One region of the Pandoraea sp. PE-S2R-1 genome, then DNA from elsewhere that is predicted to be linked to it. Evidence: predicted binding sites of a transcription regulator. Region 1 holds the regulator's gene; the other holds the start of a gene.

What was found. The regulator HrcA, encoded in region 1, represses chaperone genes, less so after heat shock. The targets are predictions, from matches to a motif close to TTAGCACTCNNNNNNNNNGAGTGCTAA.
Positions count from the first base shown of each region.
Region 2: the regulator HrcA is predicted to act here: its motif matches at 4,577-4,603, upstream of rpoH (RNA polymerase sigma factor RpoH).

Region 1 is NZ_NGUR01000017.1:187,955-197,165, forward strand. It holds gene glnE (bifunctional [glutamate--ammonia ligase]-adenylyl-L-tyrosine phosphorylase/[glutamate--ammonia-ligase] adenylyltransferase) at 1-2,774, shown strand, start outside; gene recN (DNA repair protein RecN) at 2,879-4,543, opposite strand; gene CDV44_RS24840 (NAD kinase) at 4,740-5,684, opposite strand; gene hrcA (heat-inducible transcriptional repressor HrcA) at 5,778-6,809, shown strand; gene CDV44_RS24850 (DUF6600 domain-containing protein) at 7,113-9,211, shown strand, end outside.
Region 2 is NZ_NGUR01000015.1:544,738-553,948, forward strand. It holds gene ftsY (signal recognition particle-docking protein FtsY) at 1-1,190, shown strand, start outside; gene CDV44_RS19875 (LysE/ArgO family amino acid transporter) at 1,311-1,937, opposite strand; gene maiA (maleylacetoacetate isomerase) at 1,946-2,593, opposite strand; gene ybiB (DNA-binding protein YbiB) at 2,875-3,831, shown strand; gene CDV44_RS19890 (nuclear transport factor 2 family protein) at 4,033-4,416, opposite strand; gene rpoH (RNA polymerase sigma factor RpoH) at 4,639-5,577, shown strand; gene cydP (cytochrome oxidase putative small subunit CydP) at 6,026-6,337, shown strand; gene CDV44_RS19905 (cytochrome ubiquinol oxidase subunit I) at 6,327-7,928, shown strand; gene cydB (cytochrome d ubiquinol oxidase subunit II) at 7,956-9,092, shown strand; gene cydX (cytochrome bd-I oxidase subunit CydX) at 9,108-9,211, shown strand, end outside.

The DNA.
Region 1 (9,211 bases):
CCGAAGCGTTGCCTGCGTTGAGTGAGCATCCCGTCGACGCGCGCTGGCTGGCGCGGCGTTTCGAAGCCATTGCGGGTGTGACGCTCACACCGCCCGACCAGCCGTCCGGCGTGAGCGGCATCGACGAAGCTGGTTTGACGCGGGCGCTTCGCGTGTTGCGCGTCGAGGCGTTGTGCGCCGTGATGCAGCGCGACCTCGATGGGCGCGCCGAGTTGGCCGAAGTGACCGGCGCCATGACCGCGCTGGCCGAATTCGCCGTGCAGGCAGGCATCGCCGTGCTGTCGCGCGAGTTGGAAGCGATCCACGGCGTGCCGCGCAATACTGAAGGCGAGCCCCAGACGCTGGGCGTGGTCGGCATGGGCAAGCTGGGCGGGCGCGAGTTGAATGTCTCGTCCGACATCGACCTGATCTTCCTTTATGAAGATGACGGCGACACCACGGCGCCCGATGGCGGCACCACCACCGGGCTGCGGCTGCTGTCCAATCATGAATTTTTCACCAAGCTCGGCCGCAAGCTGATCGGGCTGATTTCGGAACTGACGCCGGACGGTTATGTATTCCGGGTAGATATGCGGCTGCGTCCGAACGGCGATTCGGGACCGCTCGTGTGCAGTCTGCCGATGCTCGAAGAGTATTTCTACGTGCAGGGCCGCGAGTGGGAGCGCTACGCGTGGATCAAGGGCCGTCTCGTGTCCGAGGTGGCGAGTGAGCCGGGCAAGCGAATCGAGCGGCTGCTGTCGGCATTGGTGCAGCCCTTCGTGTTCCGTCGCTATCTCGATTACGGCGTGATCGGGGCCATTCGCGCGTTGCACGAACAGATTCGCCACGAGGCCGAACGCCGCGCGCGCGCCAAGCCCGCCCGCATCAACGACATCAAGTTGGGGCGCGGCGGCATTCGCGAAGTCGAGTTCTCGGCGCAGGTCTTCCAGTTGATTCGCGGCGGGCAGGAGCCGGAGTTGCGGGTGCGCCCGACGCTGGCGGTGCTCGGTGTTGCCGCCCGGCGTGGGTGGCTGGCGCAGAGCGTGGCCGATGCGCTGGCGAATGCGTATCTCTTCCTGCGCAAGCTTGAGCACCGTATTCAGTATCTCGACGACGCGCAGACCCACATCCTGCCCACGCCCGGAGACGACCGTCTCGCGGTGGCGAGGGCGATGGGTTTTCCCGACGAGGCGGCGTTCATGACCGTGCTCGACGAGCATCGCGAGTTTGTCGCGGCGCAGTTCGACGAGATTTTTGCCGACAAGGCCGGCGCCAACGCTCAGAAGGGCGGTTCGGCAGGCGAGGGCGATTGCGAGTGTCCGCCCGAGTTGTGGAGCGAGTGTCTCGCGGATGAAGCGCAGACCGGCGACTTGGGCAACCAACTGACGAAGTTGGGTTTCAGCGATGCCGAAGGCGCGCTGGATCGCTTGCGCGCCGTGTGGACATCGTCACGATACAAGGCGCTCAACGAGACCAGCCGGCGGCGCTTCGATCAACTGGTGCAGCGTGCCGTCGAAGGCGCCTCGGGCACGAAAGAAGCCGACGCCGTGTTGGGCCGGATGCTGGACCTGCTCTCGACCATCAGCCGTCGCAGTTCCTATCTGGCGTTGCTGACCGAGTATCCGCGTGCGCTTGAGCGCGTGGTCAAGGTGCTGGCGGGGTCGCGGTGGGCGGCGGGTTATCTCATCAGCCATCCGCAGTTGCTGGATGAATTGCTCGACGACGAGGCACTGGCGGCACCGTTCGACTGGCCGTCATTCAAGACGCAGTTGTTGCTGAGTCTGAATGCGTCGGGCGCGGTGGGCAATGTCGAAGTGCAGATGGATATCTTGCGGCGTGCGCATCATGCCGAAGTGTTCCGCATTCTGTTGCTCGATTTGCAGGGCACCTTGTCGGTAGAGGTGATTGGCGACAGGTTGTCCGAGTTGGCCGATGTGATCGTAGACGTGACGATTGCGACCGTATGGCCGCACGTGGCGACGCGTCACCGCGAAGTGCCGCGTTTCTCCGTGATTGCGTACGGCAAGCTGGGTGGCAAGGAATTGGGCTACGCGTCCGATCTCGACCTGATTTTCCTGTACGACGACGATGACGATCGCGCGCCGGATGCATACGCGGCACTGGCGCGTCGCTTTGTGACGTGGCTGACCACGCACACGGGCGCGGGCATGTTGTTCGATGTGGACTTGCGGCTGCGCCCCAATGGGTTGTCGGGGCTGTTGGTGACCAACATCGAGAGCTTCCGCCAGTATCAGTTCCGAGAGGGGAATGCGAACACCGCGTGGGTCTGGGAGCATCAGGCGCTGACGCGGGCGAGGTTCTGTGCGGGCGACGATGCGATTGGCGCGACGTTCGAGGACATTCGCAAGCAGGTATTGGCGACACCGCGCGAGGCACTGCCGCTGGCACAAGAGATTGTGGCGATGCGCCGCAAGGTGTTGGAGGGGCATCCGAACCCGACGCAGCTATTCGATCTGAAGCACGACCGTGGCGGCATGGTGGACATTGAATTCACCGTGCAGTATCTGGTCTTGCTGCACTCCGGCGCCCATCCGGCATTGCTGCGTAACGCGGGCAACATCGCGTTGCTGCGCGAGGCGGCACAGTTGGGGCTGATCGATGCGAAGTTGGCAGACGATGCCGCAGCGGCCTACCGGACGTATCGAAAGCGCCAGCACAAACTGCGGCTGGACGGCGTGGAGGCAGCGCGAGTCCCGGCGGTCGATATCGAGACCGAGCGCAGTGCCGTCATGGCATTGTGGGATTCCGTGTTCGCGGACGCCGGGCCGGTTTGATCGCGGCACCGGTGTGAGTTGAACGACAGTGGTGAGAAGGACGCCGGGCGAGCCCCGGCGTTTTTCATTAGGGCGGGGGAACAGCGAGGGCGAGGGGGCTTGGACTAAAGCGCCAGCATCTCCCGGGCGTGCTTGCGGGTCGTCGCGGTGATTTCAACGCCCCCGAGCATGCGCGCGATTTCTTCGACGCGTTCCGTGCGATTGAGCGGTTCGATTTCGCTCATGGTGGAGTCGCCGTCGCTGCGTTTCTTCACGCGCAGGTGTTGATGGCCGAGCGCGGCGACTTGAGGCAGGTGGGTGACGCAGAGCACTTGGCGGCCTTGGCCGAGTTCGCGCAGCAGGCGTCCGACCACCTCGGCGACGGCGCCACCGATCCCTGAATCCACTTCGTCGAAGATCAGTGTGGGCGTGAGGCTCGCGCTACTCGCGATGACTTGCAGCGCGAGGCTGATGCGTGCCAGTTCGCCGCCTGAAGCGACTTTCGCGAGCGGTCGCGTCGGCACACCGGGGTGACCGGCCACGAGAAACTCCACCGTCTCCAGGCCGAACGATTGCGGCTCGGCGGCGAGGGTGATGGCCACATCGAAGCGTCCACCGGGCATCGACAGGTCTTGCATCGCGCGGGTGACTTCGCGCGACAGCGAGGCGGCGGCTTTCGCACGGGCTTTCGACAGCGCTTTGGCGAGTTCGAGATAAGCCGCGTGCGCCGCATCGGTGGCGGCCTGCATCGCCGCCGTATCTTGCGACGCTGTCAGTTCTTCCAGTTGCGCACGTCGCGCCGCGTGTTCGGCGGGCAAGTTCTCAGGCGTCACGCGGAACTTGCGCGCTGCCGAATGCAGTGCGTCGAGACGTTGCTCCACGACAGCCAGCCGTTCCGGATCGAGATCGATGCGCTGCGCGTAGTGCGAAAGCGAATGCACCGCTTCGCGCAGTTGAATCTCGGCGGGTTCCAGTGCGGCGAGCGCGTCGGCGAGCCCGGTGTCGATTTCGGCCAGTTCGCGAATCTGATGCACCACATGCCCGAGCGACGGGACGATGGCCCCGTCCGCTTCGGCCAGCGCATCGAGCGCGCTCTGCACGCCGTTGATCAGGCTCGCGGCGTGAGAGAGGCGGCGATGCTCCGCATTCACCTCATCCCATTCCCCTTCCTGCGGGCCGAGCTTGTCCAGTTCGGCCGTCTGCCATTCCAGACGTTCGCGCTCCAGTTGCAGTTCGCGATCGCGGCCCTGCGCTTCTTCACAGCGCTTGACCAGACGGCGCCATTCCTTATGTGCCGCTGCCGTATCGGCCGCGAGCCCCGTGGCACCCGCGTGCGAGTCCAGCAGGCGGCGCTGCGCGTCCGGGCGGAGCAATTGCTGGTGCGCGTGCTGGCCGTGAATGTCCACCAGCATCTCGCCGAGTTCGCGCAATTGCGTGAGCGTCGCGGGCGTGCCGTTGATGAACGCGCGCGAACGCCCGGTCGTATCCAGCACGCGGCGCAACAGCACGCCGCCGTGTTCCTCCAGCGTGAGCGCTTGCGCTTGCAGCCACGCTTCCAGATCCGGGCGTGCTTCGGCATCCGCCGCAAATTCTGCCGTGATGTCCGCACGCGTCTGGCCCGTGCGCACCATGCTGGCGTCGCCTCGCTCGCCCATGGCCAGCGCGAGCGCATCGATCAGAATCGACTTGCCTGCGCCGGTCTCGCCGGAGAACACCGTAAAGCCGGCGGAGAATTCCAGATCGAGACGATCGACGATCACAAAATCGCGAATCGAGAGACTGCGTAGCATGGGGTATCGGGTGCCTGACGTTCGGACACCGGCCCGGCGGGCCAGCGGGAAGCGTCAATGATAAGGGGACTTTGCGACGAACGGGAGGGCCGGTGTTGAGTCGGTGTTGGACCGGTGTTGGGCTGGCGTTTATGCGGGCCTGCGCTCGGTACGCATAAAAACACACGCCACCGGGTGGGGTGGCGTGTGGGCAGACTCAGTTTTGCGGCGCGTCTTCGTCCGAGATATGTTCGTTCCAGTGCAGCTTGCGGCGCAGCGTCGCGTAATAGTTGTAGCCGACCGGATGCAGGAACGTCACCTGATGCTCCGAGCGGCTCACCAGAATCTTGTCGCCCTGACGCAGTTCCGCAAACGACTGCATGTCGAAATTCGCGCCGACTTCGCGTCCGCCCGTGATCGTGATCACGATGTCGCTGGAGTCCGGCAGCACGATCGGACGGTTCGACAGCGCGTGCGGCGCAATCGGCACCAGCACCACACCGCCGAGACGCGGGTGGAGGATCGGGCCCGACGCCGACAGCGCGTAAGCCGTCGAGCCGGTCGGCGTGGCGACGATCAGGCCGTCCGAGCGCTGCTTGTACATGAAGCGCCCGTCCACATCCACGCGCAGTTCCACCATGCCCGAGATGCCCGAGCGGTTCACCACAACGTCGTTGAACGCGAGCGTCTCGAAAAGCGTCTGCCCGTCGCGGTCGATGCGTGCGGCGAGCAGCGTGCGCTGCTCCGCTTCGAAATGACCTTCGAGCATCGCCGGCACCACCTGACGCATATCGTCGAGCGGAATATCCGTGATGAAACCCACGCGCCCGTGGTTCACGCCGATCAGCGGCACCCCTGAGGCGGCCAGTTGACGGCCGACGCCGAGCATCGTCCCGTCGCCACCCACGACGACGGCGACATCGGTCTGTGTGCCGATCTCCTGAATATCGAGCGTGCCGTACGGGTCGGCACCGGCGCCGATGTTATGCGCCGTATCGCGCTCGAAGACGACGTGATGCCCGCGCTGGGCAATGCATGCCGCGAGCGTGAGCAACGGTTCGGCAACGCCGTCGGCATGGTACTTCCCGACGAGCGCTACGGTCTTGAAAGGGCTCCCTGTTTTCATGCCGCCATTACACCATAAGTCGATGACAGCAACCATCGCGTATGCCGCGCAAAGTCAGGCTGTGCCATTGTGCCGACACGCCTGCGCGCCAAACGCCGCGTGCGTACGTTTCGCGTTACAATTTTTGCCATGCTAGATCAACGTGCGCAGACTCTCCTCAAAACCCTGATCGAACGGTACATCGCCGATGGCCAACCGGTCGGTTCGCGCACGCTTTCCCGTTATTCAGGCCTCGATCTCTCTCCGGCGACCATCCGCAACGTGATGGCCGACCTTGAGGCGCTGGGTTTCGTCGCCAGCCCCCATACGTCTGCCGGTCGAATCCCCACGCCGCGCGCCTACCGCCTCTTCGTCGACACCATGCTCTCCGTGAGCCCGCTCGAAGACGCCGTGCATCGCCTCGCGTCGCAGGTGCAAAATCGCCTGCAACCGGCCGGACCGCAGCAACTGGTGGCGTCTGCCGCGCAGGTGCTGTCCAACCTGTCGCAGTTCGCGGGCGTGGTGCTGACCCCGCGGCGCAGTCAGGTTTTCCGCCAGATCGAATTCCTGCGATTGTCTGAAAAACGCGTGCTGCTCATCATCGTCACCCCCGACGGCGACGTGCAGAACCGCATCATCCTCACCGAAAAAGACTACTCGCCCGCCCAACTGGTCGAAGCCGGCAACTATCTGAACGCCCATTTCGGCGGTCACAGCTTCGACGATGTGCGCGCTTACTTGCGCGGCGAGCTCGATGCACTGCGTTCCGACATGAGTGCGCTGATGCAGGCGGCGGTCGATGCCGGCAGTGACGCCATGGCCGATACCACGCGCGAAGAGAGCGTGCTGATCTCGGGCGAGCGTAACTTGCTCGGTGTCGAAGACTTGTCGTCCAGCATGGAACGGCTGCGCAAGCTGTTCGACGTGTTCGAGTCGAAGACCGGCCTGCTGCAACTGCTCGACGTATCGAGCCGCGCACAGGGCGTGCAGATCTTCATCGGCGGCGAGTCGAGTCTGGTGCCCATCGAAGAGATGACCGTCGTGACCGCGCCGTACGAAGTGGACGGCGAAGTGGTCGGTACGCTGGGCGTGATCGGCCCGACACGCATGGCCTACGAGCGCGTGATTCCCATCGTCGATATCACGGCCAAGCTGCTCTCGAACGCGCTCAGCCAGCATTGAGCCCGAGGCGCCCGAGTGAGGGCGCCCGCGCGATTCCGGTGCCAGCCTGTCTATTGCCGTGTCTTCACCTGTCTTCACCTGTCGTCGCGCCGAATTCGCGTTACAAACCCGTAGCATTCATTTACACGCTGTCACAAGCGGCAGGCTTACGCTCAAGGTGTCACTTACGGCGGGGTGAATGGGCTGGTTGACTCGCCGAAGGATTCGGACAGAACAACAAGGCGGCACGCGGCACACGCTACGCATGCGGGTCCGCCGGAAGGGCCGGGAGTCGGTATGAAACCCCTGAATTCATGGCGGACCGTGGTTCGCTTAGTTGGCGCCGGGCTGATGTTCGGCGCCATCGGTGCGCTGGTCGCCCCCGCGCTGGCACAAGCCCAGAGCGCCGACCCGCCCGGACGCGTGGCGCGGCTCGGCGAGTTCGACGGCACCGTGACCTACGCGCCCGCCGGTACCACCGACTGGCGTTATGCCGACCGCAACCGGCCGCTCACCACCGGCGACGCCGTCTGGGTCGACCGCAACAGCCGCGCCGAAATGCATGTCGGTGGCACGGCAGTGCGCATCGGTGCCTCCACCAGCGTCACGTTGTCGGCCGTGACCGACCAGAATGTGCAACTGAACGTAACGCAAGGCACCGTCGGCTTGCGTCTGCGCAGCTACGATCCCAACCAGCCTTACGAAATCGATACCCCCAATCTCGCCTTCGTGCCGCAGCAGGCGGGCGAGTACCGCATCGACGTCGACCCGAATGGCGTGACCACCGTCAGCGTGTGGCAAGGCGCGGGCACCGTGTACGGACAAGGCGCGTCGGTGCCGCTGCGTCAGGGGCAGCGCGTCGCCTTCACCGGGCAGAACCTTGTGCAGCAACCGACCGGGCCGTTGGCCGCCGACGCGTTCGATCAATGGGTGCGCGAGCGCGATGCTCGCGAAGACGCGTCCGTCTCCGCCCGCTATGTGCCGCGCGACATGACGGGCTTTGAGAGCCTCGACGATTACGGATCGTGGCAAGACACGCCGACCTATGGCGCCGTGTGGGTGCCGTCGAGCGTGCCGTCCGGCTGGGCGCCGTACCGCACGGGGCACTGGGTCTGGGTCGATCCGTGGGGCTGGACGTGGGTGGACGAAGCGCCGTGGGGCTTCGCACCTTATCACTATGGCCGCTGGGCGTACGTCGATACGCGCTGGTGCTGGGTGCCGGGGCCGGTGGCCGTGCGTCCGGTGTATGCACCGGCACTCGTCGGCTGGGTCGGCGGCAGCAGCGGCGGCAACCAGTGGGGCGTGGCGTTTGCTGCGGGCGGCGTCGGACTGGCATGGTTCGCACTCGGACCGCACGACCCGTATCGCCCGGCGTATCACGCCAGTTCGTCGTACGTCACCAACATCAATCGTTCGACGGTGATCAGTACGACCAACATCAACAACATCAATAACGTCCACAACGTTACGAATATCAATAACATCTATGTGAACCGCAACGTGCGCGGTGCCGTGTCGACCATGCCCGCACAAGCCTTCGTGCAGGGCCGCCCGGTCGGTGCGCCGACGGCGTTGGCGGCGCCGCGTGCCGGTCAGAACTGGCGAGTGGGCAACACACCGGGCGTTGCGCCGGTGCAGCAGAGTCTGGTGGGCAACAGCCGCCCGGCCGCCGGGGTGCCGCCGATGGCCGCATTCAACCGCCCGGTGCTGGCTACGCGCGCGCCGGTGACGCGTCCGATGGCATCGCGTGAACTGACGAGCAACCTGCATGCCGTGCCCAATGCCGGCGGCACGCCGCTGGCGTTCACACCGAATAACCGTCCGGGCGCTGCTGCGCCGCAAGCGCACGTTCAGCCGCGCGTGACCGTGGTCGGGACGCGTGGGCCAGTGGGCGCGCCGATCGGGCAGAACGGTCCTAACGGTGCTAATGGTCCGAACGGTGCGCAACCCGCGCTGAACCATACCGGTGCGCTGCCTGCCACTGGTGCCGTGCCGGCGATGCATGGCGCGCCGGGTGTGCCGGGACAGCCCGGAGTGCCGGGCCAACCGGGCGTACCGGGCCAACCCGGCGTACCGGGTGTCCCCGGTCAGCCGGGCGTGCCGAATCGCGCGGGCGAACCCGGTGTGCCGCATCCGCCCGGTGTAACGGGTCAGATGGGGCAGCCGGGCCGTCCGGAACAGCCCACGGTGCGTGGCGAAGTGAATGGACAGCCGGGGCAACCGGGGCAGCGCGGACAGCAGGCACAACCGGTGCAGCCGGGCCAGCCGGGACATGACGCGGCACAGCGCGACATGCAGATGCACCGTCAGAATCCGACAGCGCCGACAGCGCCGACAGCACCGGCCGCCCAGCCGCAGCGTCCGGAACCCAATGACGCCGAGGCAGCGCGTCGCCCGCAGCAGTATCAGTCGCGTCCGCAGGC
Region 2 (9,211 bases), on a different contig from region 1:
CAAATGTTCCGCAAAGCGCCCCGGTCCGTGACGCCGAAGCGTCAGAAACGCCGGCGTTGTCTGAAACGCCTGTGGCGAATGTCCCCAATCCGGTGACGATTGCGCCGGAAGCCGAACCGCAACGCAAACCGGAAGCGCTGCCGGAACCTGAGTCGGAACTTGAGCCGGAACCTGAAGCGCAGTTCGAACCGGAAGTTGCGCCCGCCCCGGCCCCGGCCCCCGTCGTCGTCAAGGACGACAGCGGCGAGGCTATCGGCGAAATCGTGGCCGCTCCCGCCGCAGCGCCCGCTGCCAAGCGTTCATGGCTCACGCGCCTGAAGGCCGGGCTGTCGAAGACCAGCGCAGGGCTCACCGGCATCTTCGTCGGCGTGAAGGTCGATGAGAATCTCTTCGAGGAACTGGAAGGCGCGCTGCTGATGAGCGACGCAGGTGTCGAAGCCACCACGTTCCTGATCGACGCGTTGCGCAAGAAGGTCAAGGCGGAACGTCTGACCGAAGGCGAACAGGTCAAGCGCGCGCTGCACGACCTGCTGGTCGAGTTGCTTTCGCCGCTGGAACAGAGCCTCGTGCTCGGCCGCGAAGCACCGCTGGTGGTGATGATCGCGGGCGTGAACGGTGCCGGCAAGACCACCAGCATCGGCAAGCTCGCCAAGCACTTCCAGAGCTATGACCAGTCGGTGCTGCTCGCTGCGGGCGATACTTTCCGCGCCGCCGCGCGCGAGCAACTGACGATCTGGGGCGAGCGCAACAACGTCGCGGTCGTGTCGCAGGAAAGCGGCGACCCCGCCGCCGTGGTGTTCGACGCCGTGAGCGCCGCCCGCGCCCGCAAGATCGACATCGTGATGGCAGACACTGCCGGGCGTCTGCCCACGCAGTTGCATCTGATGGAAGAGCTCAAGAAGATCAAGCGCGTGCTCGGCAAGGCCGCCGACGGCGCACCGCACGAAGTGCTGCTCGTCATCGACGCCAACACCGGCCAGAATGCGCTCGCGCAGGTCAAGGCGTTCGACGACGCACTGCAACTCACCGGCCTCATCGTCACCAAACTCGACGGCACGGCCAAGGGCGGTATCCTCGCCGCCATTGCCCGCCAGCGCCCGGTGCCGGTCTACTTCATCGGCGTGGGTGAAAAGGTCGAAGACCTGCAACCGTTCTCGGCACGCGAGTTCTCCGACGCACTGCTCGGGTAAGTCGATTCGCCGCCGCGCCAGAAAAAACGGCCCGCACTCATCGAGTAGCGGGCCGTTTTTGTTTTCTACGCGCAGCTTCAACGCACATCAGGCCACGCACCAGCACGCCGCCTCACCCCATCACAACTGCTGCGCGATCAGCCCTGCGCAGAGCCCCCACATCATCACGCCGACGATGCCGTCGAGAATCTGCCACGCCCGCGCGCGCGAGAACAGCGGAGCGAGCAATCGCGCGCCGTAGCCCAGCGTGGTGAACCACAGCACGGACGCCGTCATCGCCCCCGCCGCAAACCACCCATTCCCCGGTGCGGGCTCGCGCGCACCGATGCCGCCGAGCAGAATCACCGTATCGAGATACACGTGCGGATTGAGCAGCGAGAGCATCAGCACCAGCACGAGTGCGCGCTGCCACGTCATGTCTTGCGTCGCCACACGGCTGCCGTCGGCCTGTAGCGCGCCAGTGCCGCGAAACGCCGCCCGCCACGCACGCAGCCCATACCAGAACAGAAACGCCGCACCGCCCCACGTGACCGCCGTCAGAAAGCGCGGATAGGCCGCAATCAGCCCGCCCATGCCTGCCACCCCGGCCGCGATGAGTGCCATGTCGCAAACGGCGCAGACCGCGACAGCGAGGCCTACGTGACGCTTCAGAATGCCCTGACGCAGGACAAATGCGTTTTGCGCGCCAATCGCAATGATGAGGCTGGCGCCGAGCGCCATGCCCCGCCAGAAAGCCGGATCGATCATCGAAGCACTTACTCTGCGTCGGGTTGCGCTTCAGGCGTGGCGCGCTGGAAGGCGTCGAGCGTGAGGCAATGCGCGTTCACCGCCGAAATGCGCGGGAACGGCGTCATGTCGATCTTGAAACGATTCGCGTTGTAGATCTGCGGCACGAGGCAGCAATCGGCCAGCGTCGGCGTGTCGCCGAACGTGAACTTGCCGGGCGTCGGCTGCGCTTGCAGACGCGCTTCGAGCGCCGTCAGCCCTTCGATCACCCAGTGCACGTACCACGCGTTCTTCTGCTCTTCGGTCACGCCGAGGTCGTGCTTCAGGTAACGCAGCACGCGCAAATTGTCGATCGGATGGATATCTGCCGCGATATCGAGCGCCAGCGCACGCACCTGCGCCCGGGCCGCCGGGTCGGCCGGCAGCAATGCGGGCGTCGGGTGAATGTCTTCCAGATACTCGATGATCGCGAGCGACTGGTGGATGTTCACGTCGCCATCGACAAATGTCGGCACCAGTGCATTGACGTTGAGCGCGCGATACGCGGGCTTGAGTTGTTCGCCACCGTCGCGCACGAGATGCACCGGCACGGTGTCGTAATCGAGGCCCTTCAGATTGAGTGCGATCCGCACGCGATAGGCGGCGGAACTGCGGAAATAGCTGTACAGCGTGGACATGGCGTTCCTCAAAGACGGGATATTCCGGGTAAGCAGGCGGCGGGACGTTCGGCGGAGGTCGTAGCCGTATGTTGCGTGGCACTCGCCACGCCCCGCACAGACACGAGATGGTACTTGAAGCGCCGCCCGCTGCAACACCTGATTGCGTATGATGGAAGCCTGTCTTCGCCGCTATCTGCGCCCTGAATGTGCCGTGAATGTGCCCGGCTTGCGCCCGATATGTGCGCTGTAGCGCAGTCCGAAGCCCCCGATTCCCCATCACCTCGAATCTCTGACGCGTCATGACCACTGCTGCTCCGTTTGCCTGCGCACCGCTGCTCAAAACCATCGCCCGAGGGGCAAAGGGCGCGCGGCCGCTGAGCGCCGACGAGACACGTACGCTGTTCGATGCGATTCTCGCGGATCGCGTGGCACCCGCGGAGCTTGGCGGCGTGTTGATTGCGTACCGCATCAAGGGCGAAACGCCGGTGGAATTGCGTGCGATGCTCGACGCCGCCCACGCCACCTTCACGCCGCTCAAGGCCCCCGGCGATGCGCCGCCGCCGGTGCTGCTGCCGAGTTACAACGGCGCACGCAAACAACCCAATCTCACGCCGCTGCTGGCGCTGCTGCTCGCCCGCGAGGGCATTCCGGTGCTCGTCCACGGTCAGCATCATAGCGGGGCGAATCGCGTGGGGACGCAGGCCATCTTTGCCGCGCTGGGCCACGCAGCTTGCCAATCGGGTGCCGAGGCCGAAGCGGCGCTGCGCGCCCGCCGCGTCGCCTATCTGCCGATTGCCGCACTGTCACCCGGCCTCGAACGCTTGCTGGAAATGCGCGCCGCACTGGGCGTTCGGAATTCCGGGCACACGGTCGTGAAGTTGCTCCAGCCGTTCGCCGGACCGGCGTTGCGGCTGGTGAATTACACCCACCCGGAATACAAGGAAACGCTCGGCGAGATGTTCGCCGACGCGGCCAACAGCCCGGCGCCCGGTGTGCTGCTCGCACGCGGCACCGAAGGCGAACCGGTCGCCGATGCCCGCCGTCAGGGCGCGATCGACGGCTTCTCCGATGGCGTACCCCGTGCGTGGCAAGCCGCCGAAGAAGGTGCCTCGGGCACACCGCCCGCCCTGCCCGCCGCTGATGCCGAGGCAACCGCCCGCTGGATCGAGGCCGTGCTGGCCGGCGACGTCACCATTCCGGCCCCCATCGCACGGCAGGTCGAGGTGATCCGGCTGGCACTGGGTGTCAACGGCTGAATGAGCGGCGGTCAATCGGCCTGCACAGGCGACGGTTGGCCAACATTCGAGCGCAACGTATCGCCGTCGTTCGAAATCCGGGGATATTGGGTTTTTCTGCAAAAAATCCGACATTTCCGGAACATTTCATCCCGAAACACATCCAATCTTCTGCTTTGAAGTACACGCTCAAAGCGTGTCATGGAGAGGGTTGCCGCGCCGTTATTCCGCCGACGCCATCCGCGTTGCCTGCCACGAGATGAGCCGCCAGGCTTCGGCCTCGCGCACATGGACCGCCGTATAGATCATTTGCGATTCCAGCGAGCCGGTGGCGGTTTCCAGCTCCACCAGGAGCTTGCCGATCACCACGACGGTGTCGCCGAACTGGTGAAGTTGCTGGTCCGACGATTGAATGTCGAGGTAGCGGCGGCGGCCGGACGTCAGGGCGCCCAGAAATTGCTGTTTTGTTTCACATTTGCCGTTCGAGTGAACGTAGCGAACGCCCTCGGCCAGAAGTGAGTCCAGTTTTTCGACGTCGACCTCGACCATCGCGGAAAACCGCGCTGCTTCGAGCTCTCGGATTGCGTCGATATGCTTTCCAGCCATGCTGACCTCCCCTCTCGCCGACACCTGAACACACGCGACTTGGGTTGCAATTTACACCATCCACGTCACGTTTGCGCCAGTGACTTTTCCCGGAACCCCGGGGCTGCTGGAAAACCCCGAGACCTCGGAAACTTCCCGCCCAGTAAGGGTTCTAACGTCTTTAGCACTCGTCTGGAGAGAGTGCTAAAATGCTTTCCCAGAGGCTAACCAGGAGTCCACCACTTGAGTACTGCCGCCACTTTGCATCCGACGACGCCGGCCACCGGCACGGCGCCGAATTCTCGTGCCCTTGCTATCGCCCCGTCGGCATTGATGCTGCCGGGCAGTCTGGGCAACATCGACAGCTATATTCAGGCTGTTCACCGTATTCCGCTGCTGACCGCCGAGGAAGAGCAGTCGCTCGCCAAGCGTCTGCGCGACAACGACGATCTCGAGGCCGCCCGCCAGCTCGTGCTTTCGCACCTGCGACTGGTGGTGTCGATCGCGCGTAACTACCTCGGCTACGGGCTGCCGCATGCCGACCTGATTCAGGAAGGCAATATCGGCCTGATGAAGGCTGTGAAGCGCTTCGACCCCACGCAAGGCGTGCGGCTCGTGTCGTATGCCATGCACTGGATCAAGGCCGAGATTCACGAGTACGTTCTGAAAAACTGGCGCACCGTGAAGGTCGCGACGACCAAGGCGCAACGCAAGCTGTTCTTCAATCTGCGTAGCCAGAAGCAGGGCCTGCAAGCGTTCACGCCGGACGAAATCGATCAGGTCGCGCGCGACCTGAATGTGAAGCGCGAAGACGTCATCGAGATGGAAACGCGCATGTCCGGCGGCGATATCGCCCTCGAAGGCCACAGCGACGATAGCGACAGCGCCAGCTTCGCCCCGATCGCCTACCTTGCCGACTCGCATCAGGAGCCGACGGCCGTGATCGCTGCCCGCGAACGCGACCATCTGCAAAGCGACGGTCTGCAAACGGCGCTGGGCCGTCTGGACCCGCGCAGCCGCCGCATCATCGAAGCCCGCTGGCTGTCGGTGGAAGACGACGGCAGCGGCGGCGCCACGCTGCACGAACTGGCTGACGAATTCGGCGTCTCCGCCGAGCGCATCCGCCAGATCGAGGCCGCCGCAATGAAGAAAATGAAGGGTGCGCTGCAAGCGTTTGCGTAATCCCGGCTGACATCGGCGCGCGTCTGCTTTAGGACGTGCGACACGATGTCACAGCGGCGCCCCACGGCGTCGCCTGAACACAGCAAAGCCCCGCGATGATTCGCGGGGCTTTTTGCTTTCTGGCGCCGGGCAAAGTTCGCAGACCAATTGCTTAGGACTTGATGCATCGCAAGGTCTACCGGCAGACCGGCCGATAGAATCGCTTCGTACGTGGCCATGCTACGTGCGAAGGACGGCCCGGGGGGCTGCCCGACGCGCCGGACCCTTGTCTCGAATCCGCTTCTCATCGACTGCCCGCCATGGCAGAAGATCCGCATCGAACCAGCGTCATCTGCGTGTCATCCGCCCTCATCCGCCGCGGTTTGACATTTTTAAGCGATAAGGCACAATGCCTCGGAAGTCGACGCTGTTTCCAACACACGACTTTCGACGCCAGGAGCCGTCACGGATGGACACCCACTCTCCTAGCAGTCCGAAGCCTCCCGCCACGGCCACGTCTTCGGCGGTGTCGCATTCCGCCCTTACCACCTGGCTGATCAGGCGCTGGCGTACCCGCCCTTCCCGTTTCATGCTCGAAATCCTGATCGTTCTCGCGATCAAGGTAGTACTCCTTTTCATTCTGAAAAACGCGTTCTTCGACGCCCCGATGGCCAAGCACATGTACTTGCCGCCGGACGTCGTGGCCCGCGCCCTGATCGGGCCGCCCGCCGCAGAAACGCCATCCCCCACCCCAAGTCAAGGTGTCCGCCATGATCAGTAGCGAAGTCGTTGACCTCTCGCGCTTGCAGTTCGCCATAACGGCGCTGTATCACTTTCTGTTCGTCCCGCTCACGCTGGGTCTGTCGTGGCTGCTTGTCATCATGGAGTCGGTCTATGTGATGACCGGCAAGCAGATCTACAAGGACATGACCCAGTTCTGGGGCAAGCTCTTCCTGATCAACTTCGCCATGGGCGTGACCACCGGTCTCACGCTCGAATTCCAGTTCGGCACCAATTGGGCGTACTACTCGCACTACGTCGGTGACATCTTCGGGGTGCCACTCGCCATCGAAGGCCTGATGGCGTTCTTCCTCGAAGCCACCTTCGTCGGCCTGTTCTTCTTCGGCTGGAACAAGCTCTCTCGTATCGGCCACCTGGCCACCACCTTCGCGGTGGCCCTCGGCTCGAACCTCTCGGCGTTGTGGATTCTCGTGGCCAACGGCTGGATGAACAATCCGGTCGGCGCGCACTTCAACTACGAAACCATGCGCATGGAGCTGAACAGCATCTGGGACGTGATCTTCAACCCGGTCGCGCAGGTGAAGTTCGTGCATACGCTCTCTGCGGGCTACGTCACTGCTGCCATGTTCGTTCTTGGTATCTCGGCGTGGTATCTGCTCAAGCGTCGCGACGTGCCGTTTGCGCTGCGATCGTTTGCGGTCGCCGCCGGCTTCGGCCTCGCCTCGACGCTGTCGGTGATCGTGCTCGGCGACGAGTCGGGCTACACCACGGGTGAAGTGCAGAAGGTCAAGCTCGCCGCCATCGAAGCCGAATGGGAAACGGCCAAGCCGCCTGCATCGTTCACGCTGTTCGGGTTCCCGAACCAGAAAGAGGAACGCACCGACTTCGCCGTGAAGATTCCTTGGGCGATGGGTCTGATTGCCACGCGCTCGGCCGATACGCCGGTCATCGGTCTCACGCAACTGCGTGACGAGCACAAGGACAACATCAAGCGCGGCATGATCGCCTTCGCCGCGCTCGAGAAGCTGCGCAATGGCGACACGTCGCCTGCCGTGCGTGCCGAGTTCGACAAGTACAAGGACGATCTGGGCTACGGTCTGCTGCTCAAGAAGTACACGCCGAATGTGGTCGATGCCACGCCCGAGCAGATTCACATGGCCGCGAACGACACCATTCCGCCGGTCGCGCCGGTGTTCTGGTCGTTCCGCATCATGGTCGGCCTGGGCTTCCTGTTCCTGTTCACGTTCCTGTGGGCGTTCTGGCTGTGTGCGCGCCGCCGCTTGCTCAAGCCGCGTTCGGCCTGGTTCCTGCGATGGACGGTGTGGGCCATTCCGCTGCCTTGGCTGGCCGCTGAATTCGGCTGGATCGTTGCTGAAATGGGCCGTCAGCCGTGGACCATCGCCGGCATTCTGCCGACCCATCTCTCGACGTCGTCGCTCTCGGCGGGCGATCTGTATCTGAGCCTCGCGGGCTTCATCATTTTCTACACCGCGTTGCTCATCATCGAGATGTTCCTGATGGTGAAGTACGTCAAGCTCGGCCCGTCGTCGCTGCATACCGGCCGCTACCACTTCGAGACGGAAGACGGTGCGAGCGGGGCCATTGGCCGCGACCGTCCGGCCTCGGTCTGATCGTCAGGGAGAAACCACATCATGATGATCGATTACACCGTACTCAAGCTGATCTGGTGGGTGCTCATCGGCGTGCTGCTGATCGGCTTCGCCTTCTTCGACGGCTTCGACATGGGCACCGGCACGCTGCTGCCCTTCCTTGGCAAAACCGACGCCGAGCGCCGCGTCATCATCAACACCGTTGCCCCCACTTGGGAAGGCAATCAAGTCTGGTTCGTGACGGCAGGCGGCGCGATGTTTGCCGCGTGGCCGCTGGTGTATGCCGCCGCGTTCTCGGGGCTCTACTGGGCGCTGCTGCTCGTGCTCTTTGCGTTGTTCCTGCGACCGGTCGGCTTCGACTATCGAAATAAGTTGCCGAGCGCACGCTGGCGCACGTCGTGGGACTGGGCGCTGTTCGTCGGCAGCGTGGTGCCGTCGCTGGTGTTTGGCGTAGCGTTCGGCAATCTACTGCTTGGCCTGCCGTTCTCGTACGACAACACGCTGCGCTCCACGTACACCGGCTCGTTCTGGGCATTACTCAACCCGTTCGCGCTGCTGTGCGGTCTGGTCAGCGTACTCATGCTGGTCACGCACGGCGCGGCGCACCTGCGCATGAAGGCCGATCCGCTGGTGGCCGAGCGCGCGGGCCGCATCATGCGGATGACGGCACTGGGTACGTTGCTGCTGTTCCTCGTCGCAGGGGTGCTCGTCGCCACGCACGTCGACGGCTTCGCCATCACGCAGATGGCCTCGACCGGCGCGCCGGCCAACCCGCTCATGAAGCAGGTCACCACTGGCCCCGGCCTGTGGCTCACCAACTACCACACGTATCCGTGGATGATCGCGGCGCCCGTCGTCGCTTGCTTGTGCGCGTTGCTGGCAGCGTTGCTCGCCACGAGCCGTGCTTACGCGTGGACGTTCGTGATCACCGGGCTGATGATGGCCGGCATCATCCTCACGGCGGGCTTCTCGATGTTCCCGTTCGTGATGCCGTCGTCCACCGCGCCGGGCAGCAGCCTGACGCTCTGGGATGCCAGTTCGAGCCAGCTCACGCTGCAAATCATGTTGATCGCCGTCGTTGTCTTCCTGCCGATCGTGCTCGCCTACACCGGCTGGGTGTACCGCGTGGTTCGCGGTCGCGTGACGATCGACGAGGTCAACGAAAACCCGCACACGATGTACTGATCAAGGAGCTGCGACATGTGGTATTTCTCTTGGGTTCTCGGCCTTGGCCTCGCGCTCGCGTTCGGCATCATCAACGTGATGTGGTTCGAAGCGCACGACGATCTCGAACGACGTAGTCA